4 regions of the Neobacillus sp. DZ-9 genome follow, and region 1 is predicted to be linked to each of the others. Evidence: riboswitches for the same ligand, from Rfam matches in the RefSeq annotation. Region 1 holds a riboswitch; each other region holds the start of a gene.
The links. Region 1 has a riboswitch for S-adenosylmethionine ahead of AC59HZ_RS10655 (YezD family protein). Riboswitches for the same ligand answer to the same signal wherever they lie in the genome.
Positions count from the first base shown of each region.

Region 2: it holds a riboswitch for S-adenosylmethionine, as region 1 does, so the genes downstream of both, metK (methionine adenosyltransferase) here and AC59HZ_RS10655 (YezD family protein) in region 1, are expected to answer to the same signal.
Region 3: it holds a riboswitch for S-adenosylmethionine, as region 1 does, so the genes downstream of both, AC59HZ_RS21325 (methionine biosynthesis PLP-dependent protein) here and AC59HZ_RS10655 (YezD family protein) in region 1, are expected to answer to the same signal.
Region 4: it holds a riboswitch for S-adenosylmethionine, as region 1 does, so the genes downstream of both, mtnW (2,3-diketo-5-methylthiopentyl-1-phosphate enolase) here and AC59HZ_RS10655 (YezD family protein) in region 1, are expected to answer to the same signal.

Region 1 is NZ_JCAIOL010000003.1:453,995-458,198, forward strand. It holds gene cysP (sulfate permease) at 1-1,140, opposite strand, end outside; gene AC59HZ_RS10650 (phosphoadenylyl-sulfate reductase) at 1,073-1,789, opposite strand; gene AC59HZ_RS10655 (YezD family protein) at 1,867-2,025, opposite strand; SAM riboswitch class I at 2,094-2,194, opposite strand; gene htpG (molecular chaperone HtpG) at 2,368-4,204, opposite strand, start outside.
Region 2 is NZ_JCAIOL010000001.1:29,345-33,548, forward strand. It holds gene AC59HZ_RS00170 (hypothetical protein) at 1-379, shown strand, start outside; gene pckA (phosphoenolpyruvate carboxykinase (ATP)) at 396-1,979, opposite strand; SAM riboswitch class I at 2,244-2,373, shown strand; gene metK (methionine adenosyltransferase) at 2,638-3,837, shown strand; gene asnB (asparagine synthase (glutamine-hydrolyzing)) at 4,054-4,204, shown strand, end outside.
Region 3 is NZ_JCAIOL010000008.1:58,686-62,889, forward strand. It holds gene AC59HZ_RS21315 (polysaccharide biosynthesis protein) at 1-826, opposite strand, end outside; gene AC59HZ_RS21320 (helix-turn-helix domain-containing protein) at 1,407-1,760, shown strand; SAM riboswitch class I at 1,849-1,964, shown strand; gene AC59HZ_RS21325 (methionine biosynthesis PLP-dependent protein) at 2,046-3,158, shown strand; gene metC (cystathionine beta-lyase) at 3,158-4,204, shown strand, end outside.
Region 4 is NZ_JCAIOL010000002.1:376,548-380,751, reverse strand. It holds gene AC59HZ_RS06380 (methylthioribulose 1-phosphate dehydratase) at 1-233, opposite strand, end outside; gene AC59HZ_RS06375 (2-hydroxy-3-keto-5-methylthiopentenyl-1-phosphate phosphatase) at 227-898, opposite strand; gene mtnW (2,3-diketo-5-methylthiopentyl-1-phosphate enolase) at 899-2,110, opposite strand; SAM riboswitch class I at 2,185-2,293, opposite strand; gene AC59HZ_RS06365 (pyridoxal phosphate-dependent aminotransferase) at 2,372-3,550, opposite strand; SAM riboswitch class I at 3,746-3,899, shown strand; gene mtnK (S-methyl-5-thioribose kinase) at 3,999-4,204, shown strand, end outside.

The DNA of each region.
Region 1 (4,204 bases):
GATTGTTGTATTAGAAGCCGCACCAGATGGTGAAGACTTTCTCATTAAGGACAGAACTCCGAAAACGGAGATGAGAGCTCCAATCATAACGATGATTGGGTAAAAGTTTTGGACAATTACTAATTGGATGATCGTATAGGAAAGCACCATTGATAATACGGGTGAAACAATCCAAACTTTCAACAACTGTACAACAATGTCCTTTTTCAAAACGGATTTCCCATGCTTGGCAAAACCAATTCCTATAATCGAAGACGTAGTGATTTGCGTTAATGGCACCGGTATTCCGAATATGGAAGCAGCAGTGACAATGCTTGCTCCAGTACCTGAAATGACACAGCCTTCTTCTAACTTAAGTGTGGTAATTTTTTTGCCATTTGTTTCAATCACTTTGTGACCAAGAAGGAAAGCACCTAAGGCAACCGCCAGACCACCCCAAAGAACTCCACTTCCTTTAGACATTAAACCCGCAGCCACTAATGGTCCAACAGCATTTGCCACATTGTTCATTCCTGCTGAAAAGGCTTCGAACAATCCCATGAGGATAACCATTACTACCAAAATGGGCCCAGCCTTTGACTTTTCAACAAAGGACTTTATTGGTTTTATTTTTAAAAAACTGGCAGCAAGGATGGCAATCACAAAGGCTGCAAAGGGTGTGAACAGCCAAAACACGGCAATCCATAAAAGCTTCCCTAGGTATACCGATTGATAGACAATGCCTGCGCCAACCACAGAACCTACCGTAACTTCACTGGTGGATAGCGGAATACCAAAAACATTTGCTAAAAATAAGGATAAGGCTGCTGCAGCTAACACAATTAAGGCAATCGCATTTGTAAAGGTACTGCTTGGAACAATACCGCTGCCAATTGTTTTGACAACCTCCCCGCCACCAAGCCAGGCACCTAGAAAGACCACTATTCCACAAAGGAATAAAGCCACTTGTTTTTTTATTACTCCGGCGCCATAGGAAATTCCCATTGAGGCGGCTGCCCCGCTGGCTCCAATATTTACGGCAAAGAATATTCCGATGGTAACAGCAATAATTGTAAGCGTTAGAACCCCCTCCTTACGATGAGTGCAAACCGCACTCAGTTTTGCTGCTTCCAGTCCAGCGCCCTTCACGTGAATCACCATTAGAGCTTACAGCCTGAGTACAAGGAAAACATCCTATACTTGGATAATTACGATCGTGCAGTTCGTTATAAGGAAGGTCTTTCTCGCGGATGTAGGACCAAACTTCATCCCAAGTCCAATGAATCAATGGACAAATTTTAATATTTTCAAATTTGTCATCCTTGTTTAGAAATTGAGTATTCTGCCTTGTTGGTGACTGCTCGCGGCGAAGCCCCGAGATCCATGCTTCCTTCTGGGTCAGCGTTTCCCTTAACGGAATTACTTTTCGAATTTGACAGCATTGGTTTGGATCCCGTTTCCATAAAGCTGATCCATATTGGGCAGATTGTTCATCCAATGTAAGTGCCGGCTGTTTCTTTTCAATTTTCAGTGTAGGGAAGCGGGCTTGGATTTTATCAATGACATCATAGGTTTCCAGAAAATGCAGCCCCGTGTCTAAAAAAACAATATGGGCATCTGGTTTCACCTGGTGAATCAAATCAATTAAAACAATTGCTTCCGCACCAAAACTGGATGCATAAACAATTTTCTCTTCTAGATAATTACTATAGGCCCACTTTAGAACACCAAGAGCTCCCTTTGTTTCATCTTCTATAGAAAACGAATCTGAAATTTGATTCCAATTTTCATAAGTTACTGAACTCGTCATTTCTTATTTGCCTCCTCTCAGTCTATAAAAAAAGCAGTCTTCCATCAGAAATATGGTGAAGACCGCCTCTAGTTTGTCTAGTCAGCGCGTTTATTCGATTGAAAACGAACCTTTTCATTTTTCTCAATTTGTACTACCTTGCCATCTTGCACCACTAGGGTGATGGATCCGAATTTTAATGTGCCAAGCATTTGCTCAAGGTGTGAAGCAATTTCTTGCCATTCTGATGGTTTCAGATAATTCGCCCCCCTTTTCACAAAAACGCCTCTCCCATTAAGGAAAGGCGTCTTCACTTATGTAAAACACCTTATCTCCCAAAATGAGCACATTTTGCTGGAATTAGCACCTTTCTTTGTAGGTTGCCGGGCTTCAACGGGCCAGTCCCTCAGCCGCTCTAGATAAGCGATATTTAGTTGATGTCATTAATCCTACTATACCAATAGGGATTCGTCAATATAAATGATTAAAATATTTTAACAATTTATTTTGTTTAAAAAACTGCAATTAGCATAAATGAAGGATGCTGTGAAAAAGCAACAATAAAAAGGATTGCAAGCCTCGCTTGCAACCCTTTTTATTTATACCATGATTTTGCAAATATCGTTTGTAAACTCAACTGGGTCATTAATTGGAAGACCTTCAATTAACAGAGCCTGATTATACAGCAGGCTCGTGTATAAAGACAATTTTTCTTTATCGTTCGCAAATGAATCTTTTAACGATTTGAATACTTCGTGATTTGTATTAATCTCTAATACCTTGTCCGCTTTAATATTTTGGTTACCAGGCATGGCTTTCAAAATTTTCTCCATCTCGATCGTGACTTCACCATCAGTGGTTAAACATACCGGATGGGTCTTTAATCTTTTTGAAACTCTAACATCCGTTACTTTGCCTGATAAGATGTTTTTCATATAATCAAACAGGTCCTTATTTTCCGTCGCTTCGCCTGAATCATTTTGCTTATCATCTGCCTCAATTCCGAGATCACCGCTAGAGACAGATTTGAATTCTTTTTCCTTGTAGTTCATAAGCATTTTAATCGCAAACTCGTCAATATCATCGGTGAAATATAGAATCTCATAACCTTTGTCTGCCACTAGCTCCGTCTGTGGCAATTTTTCAATTCTTTCAATGGAATCACCGGTAGCATAATAAATATATTTCTGATCCTCCGGCATTCTTGAAACATATTCATCTAAGGTTACCATTTTCTTTTCTTTAGAAGAATAGAACATCAATAGATCCTGCAGTTCTTCTTTATGTGTTCCGAAATCACTGTATACACCGTATTTTAACTGTCTGCCAAATGACTTGTAAAATTCATCATATTTTTCACGTTCATTTTTCAATAAAGCTTGTAATTCGCTTTTGATTTTCTTGCTGATATTTTTCGCGATCAGCTTTAACTGGCGGTCATGCTGCAGCATTTCACGTGAAATATTCAGTGACAAATCCTCAGAGTCGACCATACCTTTGACAAAGCTAAAGTAGTCCGGAAGTAAATCAGAGCATTTGTTCATAATCAATACTCCACTGGAATATAGCTCTAAGCCCTTTTCAAATTCAGGTGAATAGTAATCGAACGGAATGTTTTCCGGGATATAAAGGATGGCATTATATCTTACTGCCCCATCAACACTGATATGGATATGCTTTAAAGGCTTATCAAAACCATAATGCTTTTCTGCATAGAAATTAGCATAATCTTCATCAGTCAGGTCCTTTTTGTTCTTGCGCCAAATTGGCACCATACTATTGATGGTTTGTTCTTCTTGATAATCTTCGTATTCATTTTCACTGCCTTCTTTAAGTCTTTTTGAAGAAACCTCCATTTTAATTGGGTAGCGAATAAAGTCTGAGTATTTTTTAATGATCGATTTTAAACGATATTCCTCTAAATACTCATCGTAATTCTCGTCTTCGGTATTCTCTTTGATTTTTAAAATAATTTCAGTACCTACGGAATCTTTCTCACATGGCACAATCGTATATCCTTCTGCACCACAAGATTCCCATTTGTAGGCCGTATCGCTGCCTAACGCTTTGCTGGTAACGGTAACAACGTCAGCCACCATAAAGGCAGAATAAAACCCGACACCAAATTGACCAATGATTTCATGGCCATCCTTCACTTCATTTTCGCTTTTAAAGGCTAAAGAGCCGCTTTTGGCAATGGTTCCAAGATTATTTTCAAGCTCTTCCTTTGTCATCCCAATTCCAGTATCGATGATTGTTAGGGTCCTGCCTGCCTTATCAGCATTTACCTTTATGTAGTAGCTATCTTTATCAAAGGTTAAAGAATCATCTGTTAACGCTTTATAATATAGCTTGTCAATGGCATCGCTTGCATTTGAAATTAACTCTCTTAGAAAAATCTCACGATGAGTATAAATGGAGTTAATCATCATGTCT
Region 2 (4,204 bases), on a different contig from region 1:
AATATGGAATCTTGAATTCACTGCAGGCAATAAAAAAATCGGCGAATTTTCCATCTATGTAAAAGAGCCCTACGTTAAAGTTGGTAATTCTACTTTGATGATTTCACAAGAAGATTTACACGCTGGTTTCTACGAGGATGTTTCCATTGAGGTAGAGGGAGATAACCTTCCTTCTGAATTAAAATTAGAGATATTTGCTTTAGAAAATGGAGAGGTATCCGAATTCACCTTTAAAGATAAAACAGATTACACGACAACGGATGGAAAAAAGATTTCGATGTATCAAGGAGATTTCAACCTTAATAAAAGCGGCAAATACCGTTTTACAATTTTACAAAAATCAGAAGAAGTGGAAGTAAGAAAGCCCTTATCAAATTGATAAGGGCTCGTTGTATTTAAGCGATAGGTCCGCCTTTTTCTTCGATTTCTGCAGCAACATTCGTAAACTTTTTAAAGTTTTCACGGAACTTAGCAGCAAGTTCTTTTGCTTTCACTTCATAGGCTTCTGGGTCTGCCCACGTTTTATTTGGCTGAAGAACTTCATCAGGAACACCGGCAATATGAAGCGGGATGTTCAGGCCGAAGATTTCATCCTTGACTGTTTCTACATGGTTCAATTCACCCTCAAGTGCCGCTTGAACCATTGCGCGTGTATAAGAAAGCTTCATACGGTTTCCGACACCATATTCGCCGCCAGTCCAGCCTGTATTGACTAAAAAGACATTGGCATTATGTTCAAGAATTTTTTCTCCAAGCATTTCAGCATAACGAGTTGCAGGAAGCGGCAAGAAAGGCGCTCCAAAGCAAGTAGAGAAGGTTGCTTGTGGAGATGTGATTCCACGCTCGGTTCCGGCAAGCTTAGATGTATAACCGCTTAAGAAATGGTACATTGCTTGCTCTTTCGTTAATTTTGCAATTGGAGGCAATACTCCAAAGGCATCTGCAGTTAAAAATACAATTGTATTTGGATGTCCTGCAACGCTTGGCAGAACAATATTGTCTATAGCTTGAATTGGATAGGCTGCTCTAGTATTTTCAGTTAATGTTCCATCATCATAATCCGGGATTCTGGATTCTTGGTTAACCGTAACATTCTCAAGCACAGTACCGAAACGAATGGCATCGAAAATTTGCGGTTCTTTCTCACGGGTAAGGTTAATACATTTCGCATAGCAGCCGCCTTCAATATTAAAGACGCCATTGGAAGACCAGCCATGCTCATCATCGCCGATAAGCTTGCGATTAGGATCTGCTGAAAGGGTAGTTTTTCCCGTACCGGACAATCCAAAGAATAACGCCACATCCCCTTCAAGCCCAACATTTGCAGAACAGTGCATTGAAAAAATATTGTTTTCAGGAAGCAAATAATTCATCACAGAGAAAATTGATTTTTTCATTTCACCGGCATATTCTGTTCCGCCGATTAACACAATGCGTTGTTCAAATGAAATAATAATAAAGGTTTCTGAGTTTGTGCCATCTACAGCTGGGTCTGCCTTGAAATTAGGAGCAGAGATTACCGTAAAGCCTGCTTCATGTTCAAGCAATTCGTCTTCTGATGGACGAATAAACAGCTGGTGAGCGAATAGATTATGCCAAGCAAATTCATTTACGACTTGAATTGGCAGTTGCGATTTTTTATCGGCTCCGGCAAAACCTTTGAATACAAAGAGCTCATTTTGTTCCTTTAAGTACTCTAATACCTTGTGATAGAGGTTAGTAAATACTTCTTCGGAAATAGGCTGATTGGATCCCCAAGCGATTTTATCCTTTGTTGAATTTTCAACGACAATAAATTTATCTTGTGGTGAACGTCCTGTATACTTGCCTGTGGAAACACGAACTGCACCAGTTGAAGTTAAGGATCCTTCATTTCGGTTTAGAATTTTTTCAACTAGCTGAGGAACTGATAATTGAACTTGGACATTATTTTCTTTAAGTAATTGCTTTAATTCATTGGGAATATGAACAGAATTCATTTTTAATTAACCATCCTTTTTATTTAATTTCAAATGGCGATTATTATATCAATTAGTATAACACATTTATAAAATTAGTCTATACTATTTAGTAAGTTCAAGTTGTATTTTATACATTATTCAGGGAATGCGCAAAAAGAAAATATTTATATCATGAAATTAAAATATTTTTATGTTTAAAGTCATTTGCATGGTAAAAGTTTCATAAATATCGATTGACACCGTTCGATATTGTAGGGTATGATTTTAATTTGAACGGATACTCTCTTATCCCGAGCTGGTGGAGGGACAGGCCCTATGAAACCCAGCAACCTGCAAACGAAGAATGGTTTTGTTTTATTTTTCGGGCAAAGGTGCTAAACCTGAGGCAAGGCTTGGCCTTGAACGATAAGAGTGAAAGGCACGCAAACATTTGCACTCAACCTTTCCTCATGAGATGGAAAGGTTTTTTGTTTTTGTGCTCCATAATCGCTTTTTCTTTATTCCATCGTGAGAATCTTCAGCCGGGTTTATTAATAACAGCTGTTATTAATAAAATACCCGTGTTTATTTCATACTACTAAGGGAATGAGTTCCGTATCAACCCGAGGTTAAACTAACAAGGTAACATAGCCCCACACATAACCTCACTTTATTTAATAATATAGGAGGAATTCAGATGTCAACAAAACGTCGTTTGTTCACTTCTGAATCAGTAACTGAAGGTCATCCTGACAAGATCTGTGACCAAATTTCTGATTCCATTTTAGATGCTATTTTAGCAAAGGATGCTAATGCCCGTGTTGCGGCTGAAACTTCCGTAACAACAGGCTTAGTACTTGTAGCTGGGGAAATCACCACTTCTACTTATGTGGATATTCCAAAAATTGTCCGCGAAACAGTTAGAGAAATTGGTTACACTCGTGCAAAGTACGGCTTTGATGCGGAAACTTGTGCCGTATTAACATCGATCGATGAACAGTCTCCAGACATTGCAATGGGGGTTGACCAAGCGCTTGAAGCTCGTGAAGGACTAATGTCTGATGAGCAAATCGAAGCAATTGGTGCAGGGGACCAAGGTTTAATGTTTGGCTTTGCATGTAATGAAACAAAAGAGTTAATGCCTCTTCCAATTTCACTTGCTCATAAGCTGGCACGCCGTTTAACAGAAGTTCGTAAAGAGGAGCTTCTACCTTATCTACGTCCGGATGGTAAAACACAAGTTACCGTTGAATATGATGAGAACGACAAACCAGTTCGCATAGATACAATTGTTATTTCAACGCAGCATCACCCAGAAGTTTCGCTTGAGCAGATCCAGCGAAACCTTAAAGAATATGTGATCAATCCAGTTGTTCCAAATGAACTAATTGATGAAAATACAAAATACTTCATTAACCCGACAGGCCGTTTTGTTATCGGCGGACCACAAGGGGATGCAGGCTTGACAGGACGCAAAATCATTGTTGATACTTACGGCGGATATGCTCGTCATGGCGGCGGTGCTTTCTCTGGTAAGGATCCGACAAAAGTTGACCGTTCTGCTGCATATGCAGCACGTTATGTAGCAAAAAATATCGTTGCAGCAGGTCTTGCTGATAAGGTTGAAGTACAGCTTGCTTATGCAATCGGTGTAGCAAGACCAGTTTCCATTTCTGTTGATACTTTTGGCACAGGTAAAGTAAGCGAGGATGTTTTAGTTGATCTTGTAGGTGCAAACTTTGACCTTCGCCCAGCTGGCATTATCAACATGCTCGACCTTCGCCGCCCAATTTATAAGCAAACAGCTGCTTATGGACACTTTGGCCGTACAGATGTTGATCTTCCTTGGGAACGTACCGATAAAGCTCAAACATTACGTGAGCAAGCAAATCTATAATTAGCCTGATAAGGAGTTGCATATAAATATGTAACTCCTTTTATATTATTAGAGTCTATTTTAATGCAAAGCGGGGTTTAAGTAGGTCGAAAGAAGTGAAAAATGATTGTACTTGATTTTCCTCAAGTTCACAGTTCCATTTTTATAAAAAAGTGGTAGTATTAGAGAGTATGTTTTTAGCAAGGATATTTTGAACTGGAGTAGGTGAGGTACATAATGTGTGGTTTTATCGGTTGTGTACACGACAAAACACAAAGCTATAGTGATGTAGAAAAACAACAATTTAAAAATATGAACGATATTATAACCCATCGTGGGCCTGATGATGATGGTTTTTATTATGATGACCATATTCAATTTGGCTTCC
Region 3 (4,204 bases), on a different contig from region 1:
TATCTGTAAGGTAATATGAAATCTTTTCAATATCCAAATCGATAGGATCTCTGCCTAATAGATCCTCTACTTGAACATCACGGAACTGACTAACTGAAACCTTCCCCGTGACTATATCCTCAAGCATAGGTAGGATTTGCGTTTTAGCAGGTGTTTTAGCACATTCCTGAAAAATAATATTTAACTCTTTTCTGCCTAATGAAGGAATGGCAATAACAATATTATCAATGCGAAGTTCATTAACAACCTGAACAATAGAGTTTACTCCCCCAACAACTGGTATTCCTAAAATATCTAATTGCTGTTTGTGAAGATCATCATCAATAAACCCAACAGGAAATAGATCCGCCCCTTGATTTTTAATGAGCTGCCGGGCCACCATTGTCCCTGCTGAACCCGCGCCAACAATTAAAGTCCGTTTTTTATTATGGTTATTATTAATAAGCGAATCACGGTACAGTCTCCAAAAAAAACGGGATCCACCAATTAAAAAAATATGGAGAAACCATGTGTTTACTAGTAGACGAAACTGTATTTCAAGAGTGAAAAACTTCTGAAGTAAAGCTGCCACAATAATTGATGCAGTTACCACCTTAAATATAATTAGCAATTCTCCTATACTCGCATACTCCCAAGCTTTTTTATACAGTTTAAAATATAGCGAGAATAGGTGATGGCTAACTAGGATAGTTAAAGAAGTGACAATAATCGAAAAAGTAATGACATGTACAGTTGCATCTACCAAGAATCTGCTGAAAAAAATTGCGGTTAAGACAATACAGGAATCAACTAAAAAAAATAGAGACACTCTCTGTCGGTAAGTCATACTTTCTCCCCTTTGAATAGAGTAATTAAAATTAAAGATTTTGATTATCCATCTTCTTAAAGTAAGGATCATCAAAATCTTTAATCGGTAATAGTAGGGCATCAAACCCTCCCTCACATCACACTCCCGACGACGAAACGCGTCTAAGGTATTTTGCAACCCACAGCATGACCGAGTGCCTTCATTGATAATGGTAAGAAGACATCACCTATTATTAATAGAACACCTCGTTTTTAATATAGAACAATTCAGATAAAAAAATTTTTACCTTTACCCTTTAATTTTTTTGTTCCAGCTATAAGTTTATTCTGTATAAAGAACATTATAATCCCTTTATAAAAAAATGCAAATTAAAAAAAGTTGAAATTCGTTTACTTTTCCATGATAACCAGCATATATCTATCATTTTTTTGCATTTTCATATAAATATGTTCTTTAAATAGAACGAATTATATAGTATACTATTTTTACCAAAGAATGCTTAATTGAATAATGTTTTTCGTTTGAGCGAACAGTTAACTTGCTAGATTTATAACATTTTTACTACATATAAAATAAATATGGTAATGAGGAGAAACTTATGATTGGAGAGCGTATAAAGAAATTAAGAGAAGAAAAAAAATTTTCGATTACAGAGCTGGCAGAGTTAGCAAATGTCTCTAAATCTTATTTAAGCTATATTGAGCGTAATCTTAATAAAAACCCTTCTATTCATTTTTTAATGAAGCTGGCAAAGCCTTTAGATGTTTCCATGGAGTTTTTACTAACGGGATTGGATCAGTCTGATAATCCTTCGAGTCCAAATGGGAAGGAACTACTGGACGAGGAGTGGCAATTTATTATCGAAAAAGCCATTAATGATGGCATGAATAAGGATGACTTTAAAGAATATATAAACTTTATTAAATTTAAAAACTGGGAAAAAAGAAGATGAAAGCGCTTTAATCAATTAAATGGTTAAAAAACCAATTGACACAATGTCCTCTTTGTAGTAAATTTTATAAAAAGTCAAAATATTTATTTTCTTATCAAGAGAGGTTGAGGGAATGGCCCGAAGACACCTCAGCAACCTTCAATGTATTTTTCATTGAAAAGGTGCTAAGTCCTGCAAATTATTGGTTAATTTGCTAGATAAGAAGAATGACAATGTGGTCGTTTAGCAAAAGTCTTCTTCTTATAAGAAGGCTTTTTTTATTTATATAAACAAGGAGTGTGCATTATGTACAAAATTGATACGAAATTAGCTCAAATTGGAAATCGAAGTGAGACTGTAACTGGAACCGTTAACCCGCCTGTTTATTTTTCAACTGCCTTCCGCCACGAGGGGATTGGGCAATCAACTGGGTTTGATTATATCAGAACCGGAAATCCAACACGCCAGCTTCTTGAAAAGACAATCGCGGATTTAGAAGGCGCTGATCAAGGGTTTGCCTGCAGCTCTGGGATGGCCGCTATATTAACGATTCTTGCCTTATTTGAATCCGGTGATGAATGGCTTGTAAGCGAGGATTTATACGGCGGAACCTACCGTCTATTAGAAAAAGGCTATAAAAAGTGGGGCTTGAACAGCCAATATGTGAATACGTGTTGTCCGGAAGAGATCGAAAAGAAAATTACTCCGCAAACAAAGGCTATTTTCCTTGAGACTCCAACCAATCCGCTTATGCAGGAATCCGATATTGCTGAAGTATCCAAGATTGCCAAAAAGCACGGGATTCTCCTGATTGTTGACAATACTTTCTATACTCCTCTATTGCAGCAGCCGATTGCACTTGGTGCAGATATCGTTATCCACAGTGCAACGAAATATTTAGGCGGACATAATGATGTTCTTGCCGGGCTAGTTGTCGCAAAAGGCAAAGAACTTTGTGAAGCATTGGCCTTCCATCATAATGGCGCGGGTGCTGTCTTAAGTCCTTTTGATTCCTGGTTATTAATGCGCGGAATGAAGACTTTATCGCTTCGGATGAAACAGCATGAGAAGAATGCAAAGGCTGTGGTTGAATATCTTTCTAATCATGAAGGAGTAACAGATGTCCTCTATCCAGGAAGAGGCGGAATGGTTTCCTTCCGTGTTAAAGACGAATCGTGGGTTAATCCATTTTTACAAAATTTAAAACTGATTAGTTTTGCTGAGAGCTTAGGCGGCACCGAAAGCTTTATCACTTATCCAGCAACGCAAACCCATGCGGATATTCCAGAAGAAATTAGAATTCAGTCCGGTGTATGTAATCGTTTGTTGCGTTTCTCTGTTGGGATTGAAGATGCGGAGGATATCATTTTTGATTTGGAGCAGGCATTAGCCAAAGTTAACGAAGGAGTGATTGTGTAATGGAGACTGAAGAATATTGTTTTGAAACGAAGCTTCTTCATAACCGGCATAAATTTGATCCCGCTACAGGAGCTGTCAGTGTACCGATTCAGCATGCATCAACCTTTCATCAATTTGATATTGATAGTTTCGGAAAATATGATTATGCCCGCAGTTTAAACCCAACTCGTGAAGCGCTTGAGGATGTGATTGCGGAGCTCGAAGGCGGAATTAAAGGCTTTGCCTTTTCTTCCGGAATGGCTGCGATTTCGACTGCATTTCTACTTTTATCTTCTGGTGATCATGTTGTGATCACTGAAGATGTTTATGGCGGTACGTTCCGTATGGTTACTGAGGTGCTTACTCGTTTTGGAATTGAGCATACTTTTGTCGATATGACTGATTTGGATCAAGTGAAACAAGCCATTAAACCGAATACGAAGGCATTTTATGTGGAAACTCCATCGAATCCTTTATTAAAAGTAACGGACATTCAGGCAATTAGTGTGCTTGCGAAAGAAATTAAAGCTTTAACCTTTGTGGATAATACTTTTCTTACACCAGCATTACAAAAGCCTTTAGAGCTAGGCGCGGATGTTGTTCTCCATAGTGCGACCAAGTTTTTATCCGGACATAGTGATGTTGTGGCTGGCCTTGCTGTGGTAAAGGACGAAAATTTGGCAAAGCGGCTATATTTCTTACAAAATTCCTTCGGTGCTGTTCTAGGAGTTCAAGATGCCTGGCTGGTGCTTAGAGGACTGAAGACGCTTCATGTCCGGTTGGAGCACTCCCAAAAATCCACATTAAAGATTGCCCAGTTTTTACAGGATAATCCGCTTGTTAAAAAGGTTTATTATCCTGGTTTGGAAGACCACCCTGAATTTGAATTACAGAAGTCCCAGGCTGAGGGAGCAGGCGCTGTTTTATCGTTTGAGCTGGATGATGAAGAAGCGGTCCGCTCGTTTGTTTCAAATGTAAAAATCCCTGTCTTTGCAGTTAGCCTTGGCGCAGTGGAATCGATTTTATCGTATCCGGCAAAAATGTCCCATGCTGCCATGCCGCAGGCA
Region 4 (4,204 bases), on a different contig from region 1:
GTTTCAGCTGAAGGCTTTAAATGGGTTTCTTCTACTGCATGGCCAAATTCGTCAACGAGTAAGAAATCTTCTTCTGTACGCTTGCGCTTATCTTTCCCACTTGCTGTTACCAAAAATCGAAGCGGGTGATCACTAACTTTAATCGCCAGGTTTCCACTTGTCCCCATAAACCAATCCCGTTCAGCCAATTCATCCTTTACATCAGCTAATTCATTCCATCTTTCCTTTAGCATGATAGTTCACCCACCTCAATTCTTTTTTTTATCTCCTCAATACAATCAAAGAATGTATGAAATTCCCGGTGGTTTATCCCCCACTCCAGGCATTTCTCCTGTAACAAATCTCTTGCCAATACTAAGTCGGCATGCTTTGCAGCTTCAAGATCCGTAACGGAGTCTCCGATGACAACCCTAAAGCTATTTTTATGATTCAACTGACGAATGATGCTCGGTTTACAGCAGCCGCAATCGTTTTTACATAAAGGATCACATGTATGCGGCCAAAGAATCCGAATTCCTTCTTCAGAAAAATCGGATTCATTGCAAAATACTCCTGCAAATGGCCCATAATCAGCTAGAATTGGATAAATAAAGAAATCGATTCCACCACTTACAATATAGAGGGGAATTCCTTTCTCATGTGCAAATGCAACAAACTCTTTGAAACCTGCACGAATTTTCGCATTTTCAATCACAAATTTTGTTATTTCATCTTTCCTATCACTTGGTAACAGAGAAAATAACTTACCTACACCTTTGCTAATTGAAATCTGACGGGATAGAATCTGATCTTTTATTTCCCCCCACCCTGGAGGTGCAAATTTCTTCATGATGGCAATGATATTATCACTTTCTGTTATCGTCCCATCAAAATCGCAATAAATGACTGGCCGGGACATTTACACTGTCACCTCAGCATTCCCCCATAACGTCAATGCCTTTTTGAGATCTGGGAACTGTTCAGCTCCTTGGGCTAGCAGTTTCCCTTGGAGGTTTGTTTCGATTGCCTGACGGAATGCTAAGCCTCCGCCACAGGCACCATCTGGATGACCATGGACGCCGCCGCCTGCGTTAATGACTGAATCGATCCCAAAGTCACGAATTAATAAAGGAACAAGTCCTGGGTGGATTCCTGCGGAAGGGACAGGGAATGCCTTTAGGAAGGTATCCGCCTTCGTTAATTCACTGGCAATCGCGAGCGCAGATGTTTTTTCCAATGCTACAGTTCCATATGGAGATGGAAAAAGTGACAAATCTGCACCCGCATACCTTAGCAGCTTACCAAGCAGCAAGGAATGGGAAAATCCAAATTCTAGCGACGATGTTAAAGCCCCGCTGACTGCAGGATGGGCCATAAGCGGAAGACCTATTTCATCGTCCTCTCTTAATTCTTGAAGAACATCGAGCCCATATGAAAACACATTAAAAAGTAAAAGGTCTGCTCCAAGTTCCGCCGCCTTTCTTGCTTTATCCCTAAGCTGAGAAGTTCTGCCTGTCAGATTAACAGCGTAAAGCGTTTTATGGCCCGTCTCATCATAGACCTCTTTTAACACCTTTTTCCCAGCATCGATTCTTTTTTCAAAGGGTGTTAGTGCATTTTCAAAAAGAATTTCGTCATCTTTAACAAGATCGACACCACCAAGTGCCTGCTGCCTTAGCTGCTCGGCTAAAAAAGAAAGATCTTTACCAAGTACTCCTTTAAAGATGCTCATTAAAAGCGGTCTATCATATACGTTTAATTTCGCTCTAATCCCCTCAATCCCAAATTTCGGGCCTGGGAATAAACGCTTAATATTTTCGGCAAACTCCAAATCCAGTAATTTTATTTTTCCATCCAAAGAAAGTTTTCCAAAAACAGTTGTTAAAATCGCCGGTATATCATTTGAAAAATTAAGTGTCGGATAGGCAATACGAATCAAGGTTTGATTTTCTTTTTCCGAATGAATTCCCTCGATGGAAACGACCCTTCCCTTATGCTTTCGTAATTGGTTTTGTTCGAGTTCGGGCAAATTTGTCCATGAACCCACTGTCAGTCCCAGTGCAATTTCCTCTGCTTTTTTGTCTGGATTTTTTTCATCATGCAGTAAATATGTAGCGATTAATTCAGACATTATTACACTTCCTTTCGTAATAACATAAAAAAACCTCTTCGAAAAGAAGAGGTTAGCATTACCAAACTAACATCTTCTCATCTATCAGCTGTTCGCTGCAAGAATTAGCACCGTGCTTAAAAATGGTTTAAGTCGGTTGCCGGGCTTCATTGGGCTAGTCCCTCCGCCTGCTCTTGATAAGAAAACGATTTGTAATATTCATTATTTTCACATTGGTTAACTTTAGTTTGGATTATCCCAAGAAAGAAATAAAATGTCAACCTATTTTTCAAAAATTTCTAAACTGCTAATTCTTCCGACAGCTTCCCTTAGTTGCTCCTCAGATGATAAAAGTCCAACACGGACAAAACCTTCTCCATATTGACCGAAGCCAATACCTGGAGCGACCATAATATGTGCCTGTTCGAGAAGAATGTTAGCGAATTCCTCTGACGTTAGTCCATCGGGGACCTTTAACCATGCAAAAAAGGATCCTTTAGGTGCGGTAACATCCCAGCCTAGCGAGCGTAAGCCGTCAATTAGGACATTCCTTCTTCTCTCATAAAGCTGATTTAATTCCTTCACACAATCTTGTGATGCAGTTAATGCTTCAGCTGCAGCTTCCTGAACAGCACCAAATAAACTTACATATAGATGATCCTGCAAAAGCTCGATGGCCGAAATAACACTTTCATTTCCTACAGCAAACCCCACTCGCCAGCCGGCCATATTATAGGTTTTGGAAAGTGTATAAATTTCGATCCCCACATCTTTTGCTCCTTCCACCTGCAGGAAGCTGATTGGTTTTTTTCCGTCAAAACCTATTGCCCCATAGGCAAAGTCATGGACAACGCAAATATCATTTTTACTGGCAAGCTTGACAGTGTCCTCAAAAAACTCAGCCGTAGCAGTTGCTCCTGTCGGATTATTAGGATAGTTGAGGAACATTAATTTAGCATTAGATAAAATTTCCGGTGACAGTTCCTCATAATCTGGTAAGAAATGATTACTCTCTCTTAACGGCATCATCGCCATTTCAGCTTGCGCAAGGGCGACACCAGACCAATAATCGGGATAGCCTGGATCTGGGACCAGAATGGTGTCACCAGGGTTTAACAAACACTGAGGTATTTCTACTAGGCCAGCTTTGCCGCCAAAAAGAATGGCGACTTCTTTATCTGGATTAAGGGTAACTCCATATTCTCTCAAATAAAATTCTGATGCAGCCTGTTTTAAATATTGATGTCCTTGGAAGGGCGAATATTTATGGTTGATGGGATTGGCTGCTGCTTCCTGAAGCTTGGCAACAATATGCGCGGGTGTAGGCTGGTCAGGATTTCCCTGTCCCAAATTAATAACATCATAGCCTTGTTCAAGAAATTGACCAACCTTTTTCACAAGGGAGGCAAAAAATTGTTTTGGAAGACTATTTAAAAGATTTGATGGCGGAAATTGTTTCAATACTCTCACCTGCTCTAACTATTTCAATTTTAGTTTGAAATTCTAGTCACAAATGATATAACTTTTATATTTACTTGTAAAGTAAAAATTCCGAAACGTTTTAGATGGCAATACAAATAATTTCCAAAAAATATTGACACTTATCTTTTTATCCTGTTATAGTACTTATCAGATTATTAAATTTATAAAAAGATACTCTTATCATGAGCTGGCTGAGGGATTTGGCCCTTTGAAGCCCAGCAACCGACCATAAACCATTATCAAATGGGGCGGATTTTTCGCCGGGGAAAACCCCAAAAAGGCACGGTGCTAATTCCAACAGAAGGATGTTCTTTCTGAAAGATAAGAGGTGCGACAGACATGAATGTCTTCAGAGCCTCTTTCAAAAAAGAAAGAGGCTTTTTTGTGCTCCATGCACATCCAAGCCTCCAAAAAGGAGAATAAAACAATGAGCCTATTAAAACAACAAACCTATCAACCATTAACCGAAGCTGCAGCAATTGATCTAGCATTAAGTTTAAATGTATTTCCTAAAAATGCGGACCTTACCTGCAAGGAAATTGGTGACGGCAACTTAAACCTTGTTTTTCATATTGTCGATAAACAGCATGATAAAGGCATCATTATCAAACAAGCCCTTCCTTACGCAAAGGT